DNA from 3 places in the Beggiatoa leptomitoformis genome. Region 2 is predicted to be linked to each of the others. Evidence: predicted binding sites of a transcription regulator. Region 2 holds the regulator's gene; each other region holds the start of a gene.
What was found. Region 2 encodes PhoB, which activates phosphate uptake and scavenging genes when phosphate is short. Its sites were predicted from a motif close to GNNTGTCATAAAACTGTCANAT; they were not measured.
Positions count from the first base shown of each region.

Region 1: the regulator PhoB is predicted to act here: its motif matches at 1,626-1,647, upstream of AL038_RS10295 (PhoX family protein).
Region 3: the regulator PhoB is predicted to act here: its motif matches at 3,193-3,214, upstream of AL038_RS11170 (ABC transporter permease subunit).

Region 1 covers NZ_CP012373.2:2,466,086-2,471,967, reverse strand. The annotation lists gene AL038_RS10310 (DMT family protein) at 1-54, opposite strand, end outside; gene rpmE (50S ribosomal protein L31) at 525-734, shown strand; gene trmB (tRNA (guanosine(46)-N7)-methyltransferase TrmB) at 898-1,587, shown strand; gene AL038_RS10295 (PhoX family protein) at 1,713-3,722, shown strand; gene metW (methionine biosynthesis protein MetW) at 3,991-4,593, opposite strand; gene metX (homoserine O-succinyltransferase MetX) at 4,608-5,744, opposite strand.
Region 2 covers NZ_CP012373.2:1,746,479-1,752,360, forward strand. The annotation lists gene AL038_RS07295 (TonB-dependent receptor plug domain-containing protein) at 1-1,453, opposite strand, end outside; gene AL038_RS07300 (TOL_0243 family YfiR-like periplasmic protein) at 1,459-2,049, opposite strand; gene phoB (phosphate regulon transcriptional regulator PhoB) at 2,484-3,179, opposite strand; gene mutM (bifunctional DNA-formamidopyrimidine glycosylase/DNA-(apurinic or apyrimidinic site) lyase) at 3,224-4,039, opposite strand; gene AL038_RS07315 (DUF2157 domain-containing protein) at 4,043-5,071, opposite strand; gene AL038_RS07320 (class I SAM-dependent methyltransferase) at 5,223-5,867, opposite strand.
Region 3 covers NZ_CP012373.2:2,665,039-2,670,920, reverse strand. The annotation lists gene AL038_RS11180 (efflux RND transporter periplasmic adaptor subunit) at 100-1,200, opposite strand; gene soxA (sulfur oxidation c-type cytochrome SoxA) at 1,570-2,793, shown strand; gene AL038_RS11170 (ABC transporter permease subunit) at 3,226-4,140, shown strand; gene livM (high-affinity branched-chain amino acid ABC transporter permease LivM) at 4,140-5,453, shown strand; gene AL038_RS11160 (ABC transporter ATP-binding protein) at 5,457-5,882, shown strand, end outside.

The sequences.
Region 1 (5,882 bases), 720 kb from region 2:
CATGAATACATTGGATAAACTAAGTAGGATAACGGTTTGAAAAATAACGGGCATATTAATACTATTTAGTATGTGACACTAGGAATGATTAAGACTAGCCATGATACGCATGGTCGGAAACATAAATTTTTCCAACCAGTTACATAATAAAGTAAGGGTCGTCCATCAATGGAAATGCGATATGTTGGTATCGTTTTAAATATTGAACTTCATAATGCGTCGCTGAGTTGCACCAGAGACGTGGAACAGTAGCAGAAAGCGATATTGATTATATAACGTATTCCGCGCTTGATTGCTAGTTTAGTGCAGTCTATATTCAATCATCGTGAAACGATAAAAGCTTAAAATATTAACCGTTCATCCAGTTGGGACATTGTAAAATCACAGTTTAATCATACAAACAGACTATTTTTATTCACCGATAAATAACTTGCTGTTTACGGGTAATATCATTAGAATATATTGCCGTTTTGTTTACCCATTAAAACCACACCCAGCGATAAAAATTGAGGTTTTTAGTTATTATGAAGCCCGAGATTCATCCCACCTACACAGAAATCAATGTCACGTGTAGCTGTGGTAATACTTTTAAAACCCGTTCTACTACTAAAAAAGATTTGCACCTTGACGTGTGTTCTGCTTGCCATCCCTTTTACACTGGTAAGCAAAAGATTTTAGATACGGGCGGTCGTGTTGATAAATTCCGTCGCAAATATGGTAATAAAGCCGCTTAATCAGCACATGTATGTGCCTATAACGGCTGTTAATTCCTGCCATTGTGTTTTTCCCGGTTGTCGTTCCTTATTGCTAATGGATATTATTGAACATTTCCAGTGAGCCGGGAAAAATCCTACACAGTTTTTATACTGTGTCACTTCACGCTACATTGTTTAAGTCATGCAACCGCTCACCAATATCCGTAGTTTTGTCCGCCGTAATGGGCGCATGACTCCCTCACAACAACTTGCTTATACTAACTTATGGTCACGCTACGGTGTTGACCCTGTTGGTGTACTCGATTTAAACGACTTATTTGCACGCTCCCAACCCAAACATTTAGAAATTGGGTTCGGTATGGGCGATGCCTTACTAGAAATGGCGCAACAACATCCTGAAAATGACTATTTAGGAATTGATGTACATTTACCCGGTTTTGGCAAAGTGTTAAAACAAATCGAGGCGGAGAATATCACTAATATCCGTCTTTTTAATGGCGATGCCGTTTTACTACTGCAAAATCATATCGCTTTAGCCAGTTTGGACACCGTTTATCTTTTTTTCCCCGACCCTTGGCATAAAAAACGCCATAATAAACGTCGTTTAGTACAAGCTGCTTTTGTCGAACTGTTAGCCAGTCGCCTAACAACAGAAGGTATTTTTCATTTGGCAACGGATTGGCAAGATTACGCTGAACAAATGTTACAAGTGATGGAAGCAAGCCCACAATTTCAGAATATGACCGCACCAAACAGCTACGCGCCCCGCCCTGCTGACCGTCCCTTAACCAAATTCGAACAACGTGGACATCGTCACGGACATGGTGTTTGGGATTTGCTCTACAAAAAAACAACCCCATCAATATTCTAACGAATAGAAAATACTGATTATTTTTCTTTTTGTCATGTTACTGTCATCAGACTGTCAACGTTATTTCATACGCCTGTGCTAGCTTAAGCCGTCCTTAAGAACCCCGTTTAGCACGAGCAAACACTATGAAAGATAAACAATTTGATGATTTACCCGCAGAAATTGGCAACCCTCATCCTAATAATCCCCATTTTAACGATATATTAGAAATTCGCTTATCCCGTCGCCAAGTATTACAAGGTGGTTTAGGATTTGCGATGGTTTCCATGTTTGGCATGAGCCTCGCGGGTTGTAACGATGATAATGACGAAGAAGATTTACCCAGTTTAGGCTTTAAATCCGTTCCTATTAGCACAGAAGATAAACATGTTGTTCCTGACGGTTACACTGCAAAAGTTCTATACCGTTGGGGTGACCCTGTGTCCGATGGTGCAGCTTTCCGTATAGATGCCTCCAATACTGCGGCTGAACAAATGGTACAAGCGGGCGCGCATCACGATGGTATGCACTATTTCCCCATAGACCAACTGACAGGCGGTAACTCCTCCTCTCAAGGACTATTGGTTATGAATCATGAGTATATAGATGATGCAATCCTCCACACAACAGGTGGCTATCGAGATGACAAAGCAGGCTATACAATAGAAAAAACTAATAAAGAAATGGCCGCACATGGCGTTAGCGTCATTGAAGTGCGTAAAAGTGGCAGTGATTGGAGCGTTGTACGTCCCTCTTCCTATGGTCGTCGGATTACCACCCACACACCAATGACCATAAGTGGCGCGGCAGCAGGGTCACGCCTACTACAAACCAGTGCAGACCCAACAGGGCGAGAAGTGATAGGCACACTAAATAACTGCGCTAATGGCACAACTCCTTGGGGTACTTATTTAACCTGCGAAGAAAACTATCAAAACTATTTTATTATCCCCAATGCCAGCGAATTGACTGCAGAAATGCAAGCCATTGTTAGCCGTGACCGCGTCAGCAGTAGCGGAACAAATTACTCATGGGAAGTACACTACGACCGCTTTAACATCAACAAAGAACCCCATGAAGTTAATCGTTTCGGCTGGGTAGTCGAAATAGACCCTTTTGACCCAACTTCCAAACCTATCAAACGCACCGCTTTAGGACGTTTCAGCCACGAAAACGCCGCACATGTACTGGCTAATGACAATCGCGTTGTTGTCTATTTAGGTGACGATAAAACCAACGAATTTATCTACAAATTCATCAGTAATCGTGCTTATGACAAAAATAACCGTGCCGCTAATATGGCAGTGGGTACAGGTATTTTAGACGACGGCATTCTATACGTTGCCCAATACAAGGCTGACGGTACAGGCGTTTGGTTACCCCTGATTTACGGACAAAACGGCTTAACGGCTGAAAATGGCTTTGCTGACCAAGCTGAAGTGTTAATCAAAGCCCGTGCGGCAGCAACACTAGTCGGCGCAACCCCAATGGATAGACCAGAATGGGTTGCCATTAACCCCAAAAACAAACAAGTTTACGTTACCCTTACCAACAATTCTGGACGCGGTACAACCAACAATCCCGCAACCGATGCCGCGAATCCACGTGCAAAAAACATCATGGGACATATTTTACGTTGGTCAGAAACCAACAATGACCCAGCTGCTTTAACCCTGAAATGGGATATATACGTATTAGCAGGCAATCCCGCCAGTACCGTTGCTGAAAATCAAGGCAACATCAAAGGCGATATTTTTGCCTGTCCTGATGGCTTATGGTTTGATAACAGCGGACGCTTATGGATTGAAACAGACATGAGTGATACTGTCATGTTAGATGGGGAAATGGCAGCATTTGGCAATAATCAAATGTTAGCCTCAGACCCAACAACAGGCGAAATTCGTCGTTTCTTCACAGGTCCTATTGGTTGCGAAGTCACAGGAATAATTAGCACCCCCGACCAAAAAACACTGTTTATTAATGTGCAACATCCCGGTGATGTGCCAAAAGGGCTACAAGCACAATTAGGCACAACCCGTCCCACCCCCGCAAATCCACACGTTGCAAGTAACTGGCCCGATTTTGACCCTAATGGTCGTCCACGTTCTTCTACCATTGTGATTACAAAGGGGAATGGCGGGAAGATTGGGACTTAAGGGATTTGATTGGTTTTATGATAGGTGATAGGTACGAATAAAAACTCGTACCTATAATATCTCTTTGATTAACAGTCCTATTAGAACAGTTGGGGCGATGATAGCTTATTCATCCACTATGTGTTTTACATAAGATGAAGAGTTCGAACTCTATCAGTAAATCGATAAAATTGCTTATCCAAATAAAATTAAAGAGATTATTGAACTAATGAAAAATAAATTTTTCATTTTATAGATAACACTCAAAAAAAGCAGTGTTATCCATTTTTTAGCGTTGCCGACAAAACCGATACAAGGCAATTTCTGCAAATAAATTCGGCAATATCCGCATTCCTGTTCGTGGGCGATGATAACGGTCAACCGCAGCGCGTTGTAAAATGGTTACGCCTAGTTCTTCACATAATTTTTCAAAGTCATACAGTGTACATAAATGAATGTTTTCTGTGTTATACCAAGGGTTTGGTAATGCTTCAGAAACGGGCATTCGTCCGCCAAAAAATAAGGATAGGCGACATTCCCAATGACCAAAATTGGGAAAGGCTATAATTCCTTCCCGTCCTACCCGTAACATTTCCTGTAATAGCAAATCAGGGCGATGTATTGCCTGCAACGTTTCTGACATGATGACATAATCAAAGCTGTTATCGGTAAAATCCGATAGACCTTGATTTAAATCGGTATGGATGACATTCACCCCTTTTTCTATGCAATGGACAATTTTATTGTCGTCAATTTCCAAGCCATAGCCCGTTACTTGTCGCTCTTCATGCAGTTGTGCTAGTAAAGTACCGTCGCCACAACCTAAGTCTAAAACATGGGAATTGGGTTTAATCCATTGACCAATTAATGCTAAATCTGTACGTAACTCCATTTTATTCTCCCCCTTTATATTTCAATACGTTGCATATAAGCACGGAAGATTTGTTGGTAGAGGGGGATAGGCATTAAAAACGCATCATGCCCATCATCAGCTTTGATTTCGGCATAGCTGACTTGTTTTTTATTATCGAGTAAGGCTTTAACAATTTCGCGGGAACGGGCGGGTGAAAAACGCCAATCACTGGTAAACGCCGCAATTAAAAATTGGGCTTTTACATTGGCGAAGGCTTGGGCTAAATCGTGGTTGTGTTCACTGGCGGGGTCAAAATAGTCTAGGGCTTTTGTCATTAATAAATAGGTGTTTGCATCAAAACGGTCGACGAATGAATGTCCTTGGTAGCGTAGGTAGCTTTCAATTTGAAATTCAACATCAAAGCTAAAATTTAGTTTTCCTTCGCGCAGTTCGCGTCCGAATTTTGCCCGCATGGAGTCATCGGATAAATAGGTGATATGTCCTAGCATCCGCGCTAACATTAGTCCTTGACGTGGAATAACATTTTTTTCGTAATAATGCCCTGCATGAAAATCGGGGTCGGTCATGATGGCTTGGCGAGCAACTTCATTAAACGCGATATTTTGCGCGGACAGTTTTGGCGCGGCGGCAATGGCAACGCAATGGCGCACACGGTCTGGATAATCAATTGTCCATTGTAGTGCTTGCATACCGCCTAAACTGCCACCAACCACAGCAGCCCATTGGTGAATGCCTAGTACGTCGCTTAATTGGGCTTGTGCATTAACCCAATCGCGTACGGTTATGATTGGAAAATCAGGGCCAAACGGTTTTCCTGTCTCGGGATTGAGACTTGTTGGTCCTGTTGAGCCTTTACAACCACCTAAATTATTTAAGCAAACGACAAAAAAGCGTGTCGTATCTATGGGTTTACCTATGCCTATCGCGCTATCCCACCAGCCCGGTTTTTTATCTTGTGTGCTGTGATAACCCGCAGCATGGTGGTCGCCACTCAGTGCATGGCAAATTAGTACGGCATTGGAGCGGTTTGCATTGAGTTGTCCATAGGTCTCATAAATAATATCGTAACGTGGCAAAGTACGCCCACAGTCTAACGTTAAAGGCGCGTCAAAATGGAGCGTTTGCGGCGTTACTAACCCAATGGAGTCAGATGGAAAAGTGTCTGCCATTTAGCCAAAAGTCCTGTTTTTGTCGGTAGTGGTGGATTAAAGTCAGCAATGGGCTGACCGTTTCACTTACCATTATAAACGCACCGCGACGGACTATCTTAGAAAAATGATGACAAAAGCATGACAGTGAGATGTTGT
Region 2 (5,882 bases):
CACGTGGATTAACAGTTGAACCAAAATCAGAGTATTCATCGTAACGCACACCTGTTGTCAGTTCCCATTCAGGATTGATTGTCCACGCATCCTGTATAAAAAGATACCCATCAGTCCGTGATACTTCTGGTATAAATGAAGCGGATGTATCACTCACATCCACAAGAGTAGTTGGTGACACATCTTCGCCTGTAAAGGGATTAGTACCATAGTTTTTTACCTCTTTTACTTCATATTGGTCATAGTTAGCGTAACCGACACCAACACGTATCGAATGGTCATCAATGCCATGATAAAATCCAGATAATGCTAATTGTGTTTGATTTTCTGACGCTGATGGACGACCCAAATATCCTATTGGATAAGTACCACCGAATGCACCTATAGGAAAGATATAAAACTCTGCCTCAAAATGCGTATTCAAATAACTCAACTGTGTTTGAACGTCCCAATTTTTGGTAAATTTAGGGTCGTGATAAGTCAGATCAGCATTGATTCTTTGTTCAGACATAGGTTGATCTGAACCAAGTGCTTGCGCAATGCCTGTTCCAGCCCCCATATCCTCTCCCTTATGCAAACCTGCCCTTAATTGCCAACGCTGTTTACTAATATCAATATGAGTGTCATAGGTCGTAATTTCTGACCCATACTCGCCTGGTGCTAAAGATGCGTGTGTGCCAAACATACCGTCAAATACAGTTTGTGCATCACTTTCTACTGTACCTTGATGTCCATCTGTTTTAGTAAATTCAGCCATTGCCGCGATTTTAAAACCATTCCACTCACTACCATGTGTTACCCAAGTGTCTTGCGTGTTATAACTGCCAAGTCGTACACCCACTTCTGTTCCATCAATATCATCAGCCGTTTTAGTGATGATATTAATTACCCCAGCAAGCGCATCAGCCCCATAAACAGCAGAACCAGGACCACGAATAATTTCAATACGAGAAACTGTACTAATAGGAAAACCGCTCCAATATAATCCTTTAGAACCACGGTGTGAATCGTTAAGTCGAATACCATTAACTAAAACCAATAAACCTGAATCATGGTCTCCCGCTACGGAAATTCCGCGAACACTATAAACAGGGATATTAAAATAGTTGTATGAAACCTGTATGCCCGGAACACTACGTAAAGCATCATCGAGCGTTCTTGCACCCATTGCCTCAAGGTCTTGTGATGTAATAACGGTTGTAACTGCAGGTGCGCGGTCCGTTACCTGTTTTGCTCCTGTAGCAATGCTGGTTGTCTTTGCTTTGACTAAACCACCAAAAATATCAAAAGCATCATCCAACTTAATTTCCACTTCAGACAATTCAGCTAAATCTAAATCACGTAATTGTGCCAAACGCGCTCTTTTGGCTATTTCATCATCAGTTGCGGCATGTAGGTCTAACGCTAACAACACTAAGCAAGCTGTGCATAGATAAATTGTTATCTTATTCATGTTAGTTACTCCGCCCCTCTTTGCTGATTAACCGCTTTCAGTTTCGAGTTATCAGCACTTATATCTGTTGCAACTCTCAAAAGATTCGCACTCGGCTTAATGGCAACCGCATTGATTATTGTTGAATCTAAGGCTAGGCGGACTTTATTATCTTCATTGTAAAATTTGAGCATTCCACCTTGTTCAACAAAATTCGCCATATCACTCACAGTTAAAATGGGCAGCCGTTGGAGTGCTTGCAAAATCGTTTTTAGCCGTGCTTGTTCCGAATCACTAATAAATAATACATGACACGAATTTGCTTCTTGTACTTGTTGCAACCGCTTTACCTTAATAGCATGTCCGTGTACTGTTTGATTTTCAACTACAATATCAATATTTTGTTGAAAGGGGTCGCGTCCTAAGATACAAATATAAAAAGATTGATTTTTGTTATCTGATAGGGTTGTTGGAGGATAATACAGAAAGCTGCCTAGTTTATATAAAAAGGTTGCTTTAATTTCGTATTCTTCCGCAGCTGACAGTGCGTAAGCAACTGGCTGGTAGAGTAACGTGATGAGGGCGAATATCACTATTCTCCCTAATAATGTCGACATAGTGGCTTCACCTAAACATGAAAATGTAAGGAAAGTTTACTATAAAGTTTTTTTAACAACAATATTAGTGGACTAATAGCTTTTTGAGAATTTTTTTTATAACGATTTGTTACAACCGCGATATGGTTACTCTAAAGCACAATGTGTAATATACTGTATATTAAATTTTTTTGGGATTGGCTAAAAATATAATGGACAATTTTGGGGAATATTATCAATCAATAATATTGATAATATCTGCCGATTGCGCGCTTAAATTAGAAAACAATGGACATATTAGATTTCTTGTAAAAGTATCTTAGGAAAAATGACAACGGATAATACCGCTTTTAGTGGTATCCATGCTGCTTTTGCAAAAGGTTTATTGCGGATACAAAAAAAGGGCGAATTCATTCGCCCTTCTATATAACACCTAATTAAACATAATATTAGATTTATTCGCGCGTCGAAAATCGATAACCTACTCCGCGCACGGTTTGAATTAAATAATCATAATTATGATCAGCTAACGCTTTCCGTAAACGGCGAATATGAACGTCGACAGTTCGTTCTTCAATATAAACATTTCCACCCCATACTTGGTCTAATACTTGGCTACGGCTATAAACCCGTTCAGGATGGCGCATAAAAAAGTAAAGCAAGCGAAATTCTGTAGGGCCCATTTGTACTTCTTGCCCTGCAATTGTTACGCGATGTTCATTAGGGTCTAGGCGTAATTCATTAACCGCAAGCTGTTCACCTTCCGAATGGGTAGAAGCACGTCGTAACACCGCTTTAATCCGCGCAACTAATTCTCGTGGCGAAAAAGGCTTGGTAACATAGTCATCCGCACCCACTTCTAACCCCCGAATTTTATCGCTTTCTTCACCACGAGCCGTTAGCATAATAATAGGAATTTCTTGCGTTTGTGGTTCTTTTTTTAGTTGGCGCGCAAATTCTATACCGCTAACTTTATTAGGTAACATCCAATCTAATAAAATCAATTTAGGTAGTTGGTTAAAAATTAAGGTCTGTGCTTGACGGACATCAGCCGCTTCTGTGACGATAAACCCCGCTTTACTCAGGGCAAGGTTTAACATTTCCCGAATAGGGGCTTCATCTTCAACAATAAGAATAGGTTGCTCTGACATTTTAAAGGTTACACAGGTTAATGAATAAGAAAAGGTGACAAGTGTTATGTCTGACAATGCGGACAATAATACGTTGCTCGTTGTCCAAGTATGATACGTTCAATTGGTGTGTTACAGGTTACACAGGCTTGCGTGGCACGGTCATAAACCCGCAAGGTTTGGCTAAAATAACCCGGTTCACCTTGGGTATTAACAAAATCACGTAAGGTTGTCCCTCCCATTGCGATTGAAGCAGTTAATACTTCGCGTATCGTACTGGCAAGCTGCTCATAACGGGTTAACGTAATCTCGCCCGCCGCGCGAGTCGGGTGAATGCCTGCTAAAAACAGGGATTCACTCGCATAAATGTTGCCTACCCCAACTACAACATGGCTATTCATAATAAAGGTTTTGACGGCAAGCTGTTTTTTACCTGCTTTTTGTTGTAAGTACTTGCCCGTAAATTCATTTTCTAAAGGTTCAACGCCCAAACTTGCAAGCAATGGATGCTGTAAAACAGGTTCACTTGTCCATAACACACAACCAAAACGACGCGGGTCGTGATAACGCAGGCTAAACGTTTGTCCAAACTGGATTAAAACATGGTCGTGTTTTTTCAGTGGGGTATCAGGAGAGACAATGCGTAAACTGCCCGACATGCCCAAATGAATAATTAAATGTCCCGTTGGATATGCAAACAGTAAATATTTACCTCGTCGTTGAATATGTTGCAGGGGCTGTCCTAATAGATGTGTTGCAAGGTCTGACGGCACTGCCCAACGCAAGCGCGATTCACGAACATCAATAGCGGTAACAGTGCGCCCTTCTAAGTGCTGCGCGATGCCTCGGCGAGTGGTTTCAACTTCAGGTAATTCGGGCATGATTTAATGACGTATGCGTTGTTGAGGAAGTAAATATTTTAGAGAACGCGGCAATTTTTGTTGTATGACCTCGTTAAAATAGGTTACATACCGTTGATATTGCACGCCTAAAAAAATCACACTTAAGCCTATCAAGGTTAAAATAAAAGGAAATAGCATCGAGTCGGCAAACACGCGATAAGATAAATGTCCCACATAAATCAAAATACCTAATGCCCCAAAAATCACAAATACCTTGCGTTGTAATAATACTGATAGAATAAGTAAACTAAGATTGACAATGAGATAAAGCACCCGTTGTAATTCCTGTTCAGTATCCATCAATATCAACGTAACACTGACCCAAAACGCTAACATGCCAAATAAATATCCCCAAAAGGCGTAATCTTCACGAGTACGGCGGTCAACTAAATAACTTCCCAACAACATAATAACGCCAAAATACAAGGTAATCGCTCGTTCAACTTGCCAACTAAAGGCGGCTTCACCACCAAAAATAGTCGGTATCAGTTCTATGGATAAAAACCAACAAGCAAAAGCAATGGGAGCTGTTAGGAATGGGAATGGCACAAACTTCAGTGTAATAACGCCAACAATGATAGTGCCAATGGCCATCCAAATGCCACGTTGTGGGAACAAAAAGCTTATATTTTCTTGTTGTTCTAGCAACAGTTGAACGCCAAAAACGGCAAGCGGTGTCATACAAACAGCTAAGGTAAACAGTAACCCACCTGCTACCCGTTGTTGGGGCTTTTGCCAACAAATACTCCCGAGCAAGATAAACAGTAAAGCGTACACCGTCGCAATGCCAATAATGCCAAGACTGCCAAATAGTTGCCATGCCTCAGATAAAAACCACGTCATCGCACACAGTACCAGAAACGCACCCAAAAAATAGGCAATATTTGCCATATTAAATTGGGGTTGTGTTTGTCGACTGGTTAAAAACTGCCACAAGGACGTTGCTTGTGTTGCATCGAGAATGCCTTGTTTAACCGCATCTTGAATGTCTTGTTGGGAAACTTGCATCATCGAAGACCTATTTTTTTAAGCATTAAGGGAAATTAGGTCTAAGCGTAACAAGGAATGGTTTGATTCACAATTTGCTTTGTAGATTGCAATACATCACAGACAACACCGCCTTGAGCAGCGTTATCTGTTTACTAACGTAACAAACAGCAGTTTATTTTTTCTTAAAACGCGCTAAAAACGCATAATGTCCGCCCAACCCGCGTGTGGTTAGCGTGCCAAGCTCTTGTTTTTCCATATTTTCTAAATAAGGCAATAAATCAGGTGGATAATGTACGCCAAACAAATCAAGCCAACGAGTTAGCACATATTGAAACCAGCGGGGTAAATCACGTTGGTCAGAAAAATCAACGATATGTAACTCGCCACCCGTTTTTAAATTCTGTAATGCCGCTTGTAAGGCTTTTTGCCAAGGCGGAATCATGGATAACGCATAAGAAAAAAAGATTTTATCAAACGGCTTATCTATATTAAACAGCTTGTTATAATCCAACTCTTCCGCTAAAGCTTGAACTAGATGAATATTTTTTGCGTCAGTGTTTTTCTCTACTTTTTGCTGCGCCGTAACCAGCATTTCGTTAGACGCATCTAAACCATAAAACTGTGCATTAGGATAACGCTTTGCGAGGAGCAACAAATTTCGTGCTGTACCACAACCCATTTCTAACACCGTTTCACCTGCCTGTACAGGCATTTCACGAATGAGCGTATCGCGTCCAAATAAATAATATTTACGAGTTATATCATAGATATACCGTTGATAACGATACATCTGATCCATTGCTTGCACTTGGTCCATATTTTCAATCCTCTT
Region 3 (5,882 bases), 920 kb from region 2:
ACGCACTATCTCTCTATAATGCGTCGCATTCCCTTTCTAGGCTTGCTGGGAAAAAAAGTTGCTCAGGAGTTTACGAGCTTACTACGGTCTAACTATCTACTACAAAGCGGTTAATAATTTTACTTTTTGTCCTGCGTGCAATTTATGCGTTCCCGCAGTAACAACCCATTGTCCATCTTCCAAACCAGTTACAACGGTGACCTGATTATTGTGATAATTACCGAGTTTTACAAGAACCTGCTTAACAGTTTGACTTTTTTGGTCAACAACCCAGACACTGGCTTGTTCCCCTTGTGCATACAGTGCGGACAATGGCAATAACGCCACATTTTCAGTCCCGGCTTTTTGTAAAGCAACCGTTGCAGTCATCCCGAGATGAATAGTCTCATCCGCATCAAGAATGCTAACGCGCACTGCATAAGTCCGAGTACTGGCATCTGCACTGGGAGAAATTTCACGAATAGTGCCATGCCATTGTTTTTCAGGATAAGCCCACAACGCAATCACGACATTATTCGCAGATTTAAGCTGTGCTAATTGATTTTCAGGCACACTGATTTCTACTTCTTTTTCCTGTGGGCGGGCAATACTCACTACACTTTGTCCTGCATTCACCACTTCGCCTGCTTCCGCAGAAACCTGCATGACAACACCCTCTTTATCTGCGTATAAATCAGTATAAACAGTTTGATTTTCTTGCACTTCTAAGCTGGCTTTTACCTGTTTTAAACGGGCGGCTGCAGTATTGTGTTTATTAAGGACCGCATCATAATCATTACGGCTAATAACCCCTTTTTCGACAAGACTCGCATAACGTTTTAAATCCGCTTGCGCTTTGACTAAATCGGCTTGAGCAGAATTAACTTCTGCACGACTACTTAAAACGGTCAATTGATAATCAGTAGGGTCTATACGCGCCAGTAATTGTCCTTTTTTTACCCTATCACCAACATCTACCTTACGTTCAATGATTTTACCACCAACGCGAAACCCTAAATCAGTGATATAACGCGCTTTAACTTCACCCGCATAATGATTGGTTTCATCCACAGGATTAAAAACAACCTGCTCCGCACGGACAGGGCGAACTTCTTCAACCGCCGTTACTTTTTCTTCTGCTTGGAGATCACAACCAGCAACACCGATAACAGCAAGCACTAATACCGTTGGTTTAAGTAAAGGGGATTTGAAGGTAAACATTGCATTTCTCCGCACAAATTAACTGGGGACAAGACAATAAAGAAACTTTCTGTTAATTTTTGACTAATAGTCAAATTTTAGCTGTAAGTATTTTTTTGTCAAGATGTGCGATAAAGAAATATCAGACCATTTGCAAAAGTGGCACAGAAAAACGCCACTGTAACCTATAGAGTTTATATATTTTAATGATTTTAATTAAAATTTTTAACATCACATGCCTCACTAAAAAGGCTATTAAAAAACTAAGTGTAGATTCTGCTAGTCTTGATTCAGGTGATTTCACTTATACCCCTAGAAAAAAATCATCTATAACATTGCAAGAAAACACTTATACAATCGTGCGTTTGTTACATATCAATAGGAGGAATAATGCGTTTTTTCACACTAATCTTAAGCCTCTTCACCTTCATTACGCCACTCTTAGCGGCTGAATTTTCTCCCGATATTCCATTAGATATTACCAAACCTTCTTATGCAAACCCTTGGAAGCGTTATAAAGATTGGGCAAAAGAAGACTGGAAAACCTTTAATACCCTAACCGAATCGACCTCGCCCGCTGTCGGTGGTCTAAAAAAAATAGATAAGCCCATTGAAGGTAACGCCGACAATGGTAAAAAACTGGTTGCTGACCGTTCACGGGGGGGCGGTTGTTATGCGTGTCATGTGATGCCGGGTGCAACACTACCGGGCAATGTCGCGCCTGATTTATCAACCGTTGCGACATGGGGACGAACAGATGAGCATCTCTTTAATTATATTGATGACCCGCGTCGTTATAACCCTACAACCGTGATGCCTCCTTGGGGGGCGCACCAAGTATTTACTGAAGCGGAAATCATGGATATTGTCAGCTATTTAAAAACTTTAAAAACGCCCAGTAAATTTGCTGATAATAAAGAAAATCCACAAACGCGCCCTGTTCCTGTGGAAGATAGAGATAATTTAGACCCCTTTGAAAATCCGGGTATGTTTGGTACAGAATTAGGAACAAGCTTATTTAATAAAGTTGGTGCAACAGGTAAATCCTGTGCATCGTGCCATGAAAATGCGACTAAAACATTTCAACAATGGGCTGTAACTATGCCTAAATATGAGCCGCGATTGAAGAAAATCATGGGCGTTGAAGAGTTTATTACCCGTCATGCACGCGCGACAACAGGGGAAGAATATCTTGCACAATCCACAGAAAATCTAGGGTTAGCGATTTATTTGCGTTACCTAGCCAATGGACAAACCATTCAAATTAAAGCAGAGGATGCCAACACCAAGGCGGCTTTACAACGTGCTGAACAACTTATGAAGCGCAAGATTGGACAACTGAATTTTTCCTGCAATGATTGCCATGATTTTGGTGCAAATCATTGGATTCGTGGGCAATATTTATCTGGTTTAACGGGCATGATAGACCATTTTCCCACCTATCGCACCAGCCGTGCGGAGATTTGGGATATTCGAAAACGCCTACAATGGTGTGGTGTCGCTATTCGAGCCAATGAATTACCGCCTGATGCAGCCGTATATGGTGATATTGAGTTATATTTAATGCAAGTTAATAATGGTAAAGTGTTTTCTGTCCCCGGTATTCGGCATTAATAAACCCGCCTTCATCACAGTAACACGGATAGCATGGCTTTAATCCGTGTTATTTGTAAAAACTAAAGTAACCCGAGAGTGCGTTAGGTCTCTATTTTTACACCATAACGTACTATCGGACTGTAACCCGCCTCTTTTCAAAATAATCGCCATGATGTTTTAAAACCCTGTTGGTTTTCAAGATTTACGAGATTTTTTGTTTAATTTATTGTTTTTATATAAAATATCATACTTATACATCATAAAATTTGCTAATTAATACACATTGCACGAGCGGTGTGTTCATGCGATTATCCCTTGTGTTCTCTCATTTCCTCTTTTCCCATGATATTTCATGAGAATTGGCAGGAATTTCACATAAATTCAAGTTATTAAAACTTCATAGTGGTTTAATAAACTCGCTAACATACAACCGTCATAGAGGGGCTTGCGATGGAGTATTTTTTACAGCAACTTATCAATGGTGTAACACTGGGCGCGATTTATGGCTTAATTGCTATTGGTTATTCAATGGTTTATGGCATTATCGGCATGATTAATTTTGCGCACGGTGACATTTTTATGATAGGTGCGTTTACAGGATTAATTGCCTTATTGGTGCTAGGGGCGACGGGCATTACATGGATACCGCTAGCATTATTACTGACGTTAGTCATCGCGATGTTACTCACCGCCGTATATGGCTGGACCATTGAACGCTTGGCTTATCGACCATTACGGGGTTCGTTTCGGCTTGCGCCCCTTATTTCTGCAATAGGCATGTCCATTTTTTTACAAAACTATGTGCAATTGTTTCAAGGGGCGCGAGTGCGTCCATTACCTCCTTTTATAGAAGGCGGCTTTACGCTTGTTGAAACAAATGGTTATAGTGTTGTATTAAGCTACATGCAAATTATTATCATCGTCACAACCCTTGTATTAATGACAGGGTTTACGGTGTTAATTCATCATACAAATATTGGCCGTGCGCAACGGGCTTGTGAACAGGATATAACTATGGCGGCATTATTAGGCATTAATGTTGACCGCACTATATCCCTCACGTTTGTAATAGGCGCGGCACTTGCGGCTGTCGCAGGCGTGATGTTTTTATTATTTTATGGTGTGATTGATTTTTTTATCGGTTTTTCCGCAGGGATTAAAGCCTTTACCGCTGCTGTTTTAGGCGGCATTGGTTCGTTACCGGGTGCAATGTTAGGCGGGCTGTTAATTGGTTTAATTGAAGTATTATGGTCTGCGTATTTTTCGGTTGAATATAAAGATGTTGCAGCATTTACCATCTTAGTATTAGTGCTGATATTTCGTCCTACAGGCTTATTGGGTAAACCTGAAGTGGAGAAAGTATAATGTCAAGTGTCACTGATACGCCTATTTTTTTTTGGAAAGCCGTTATTAAAGAAGCCAGTGTGGCTGCTCTGATTGCCTTAGGGCTGAGTTTATTAATGATAGGTGTGCGTCCCATAGACCAAGCAGGTGGATTAGGTCTAAGTACGCGCTGGGATTGGGTGGTTATTGCGGTTCTTTCTGTCTTTACAGGACGTTTTCTCCTTGCTAGCTATTGGCAATTGCGTCGTCAACAGTATTTTTCTTTCCCCAGTGTTTCTTTAAATATTCCCCGCCCTTTATTTCGTATCGCAAATTTATTCATTGCACTGATGTTTATCGTGCTTGCTTTTGCATTGCCGTTTTTTAGCTTTGTTGACCGTTATGTATTAGATATTGCAACCCTAGTTTTAACCTACATTATGTTGGGTTGGGGATTAAATATTGTTGTTGGCTTAGCGGGATTGCTCGATTTGGGTTATGTCGGATTTTATGCTGTTGGTGCATATTCTTTTGCCTTGCTTTCTACCCATTTTGGGTTAAGTTTTTGGATGTGTTTACCTTTAGCGGGCATTTTTGGGGGTTTATTTGGTATTTTACTGGGTTATCCTGTCCTCCGCTTACGGGGCGACTATCTCGCCATTGTTACGCTAGGATTTGGGGAAATTATCCGCGTCGTTCTGCTTAACTGGTATCAATTCACGGGCGGCCCTAACGGAGTTTCGGATATTCCACGACCGAGTTTTTTCGGTTTAGAATTTACGCGCACGCCTGAAGAAGGAATGTATGCGTTTCACACCTTTTTTAATCTTGAGTTTTCACCGCTCCATCGAATTATTTTCCTTTATTACGTTATTTTGTGCATGGCATTATTGACCAATTTTTTTACCTTACGTACTCGTAAACTCCCTATTGGGCGGGCGTGGGAAGCGTTGCGCGAAGATGAAATTGCCTGTCGTTCATTGGGGATGAATCCAACCAATATTAAACTAACGGCGTTTGGAATTGGTGCAATGTTTGGCGGGTTTGCAGGAGCATTTTTTGCGACACGTCAAGGTTTTATCAGTCCTGAAAGTTTCAGCTTTGTCGAATCTGCCTTGATTTTAGCCATTGTCGTTTTAGGTGGCATGGGGCGACAAATGGGTGTAGTCATTGCGGCGATTATCTTAATTGGCTTGACTGAGTTTTTCCGCGAATTACAAGAATATCGGATGTTAGCCTTTGGTGGGGGAATGGTGTTAATTATGGTCTGGCGACCGCGTGGTTTGCTTTCACACCGCGACCCAACCATCTTGTTACACGGACGCTATACCAACACGCAAACAGAACAGGGCTAAACGATGATGAATACGTTACTCAGCGTTGAACATCTGACCATGCGTTTTAGTGGTTTGATTGCCATTGATGATGTCTCTTTTCGTGCGCAGCCGCAACAAATCACCGCAATCATTGGTCCAAATGGTGCGGGTAAAACGACGCTGTTCAATTGCTTAACAGGTTTTTATAGCCCAACGGCTGGACAACTAAAACTTTGTTATGAAGAAAAATCCTTTCTACTAGAACGCCTGCGTGGATTTGAAATCACACGGGATGCGAGAGTTGTGCGCACGTTTCAAAATATCCGCTTGTTTCCTGCTATGTCAGTGTTAGAAAATTTGATTGTTGCGCAACATAATCAACTGATGCGTGCATCGGGGTTTACTTTTAAAGGCTTATTTGGATTTCGCAGCTATCAACAGGCTGAACGGGCTGCGTTAGACCTTGCT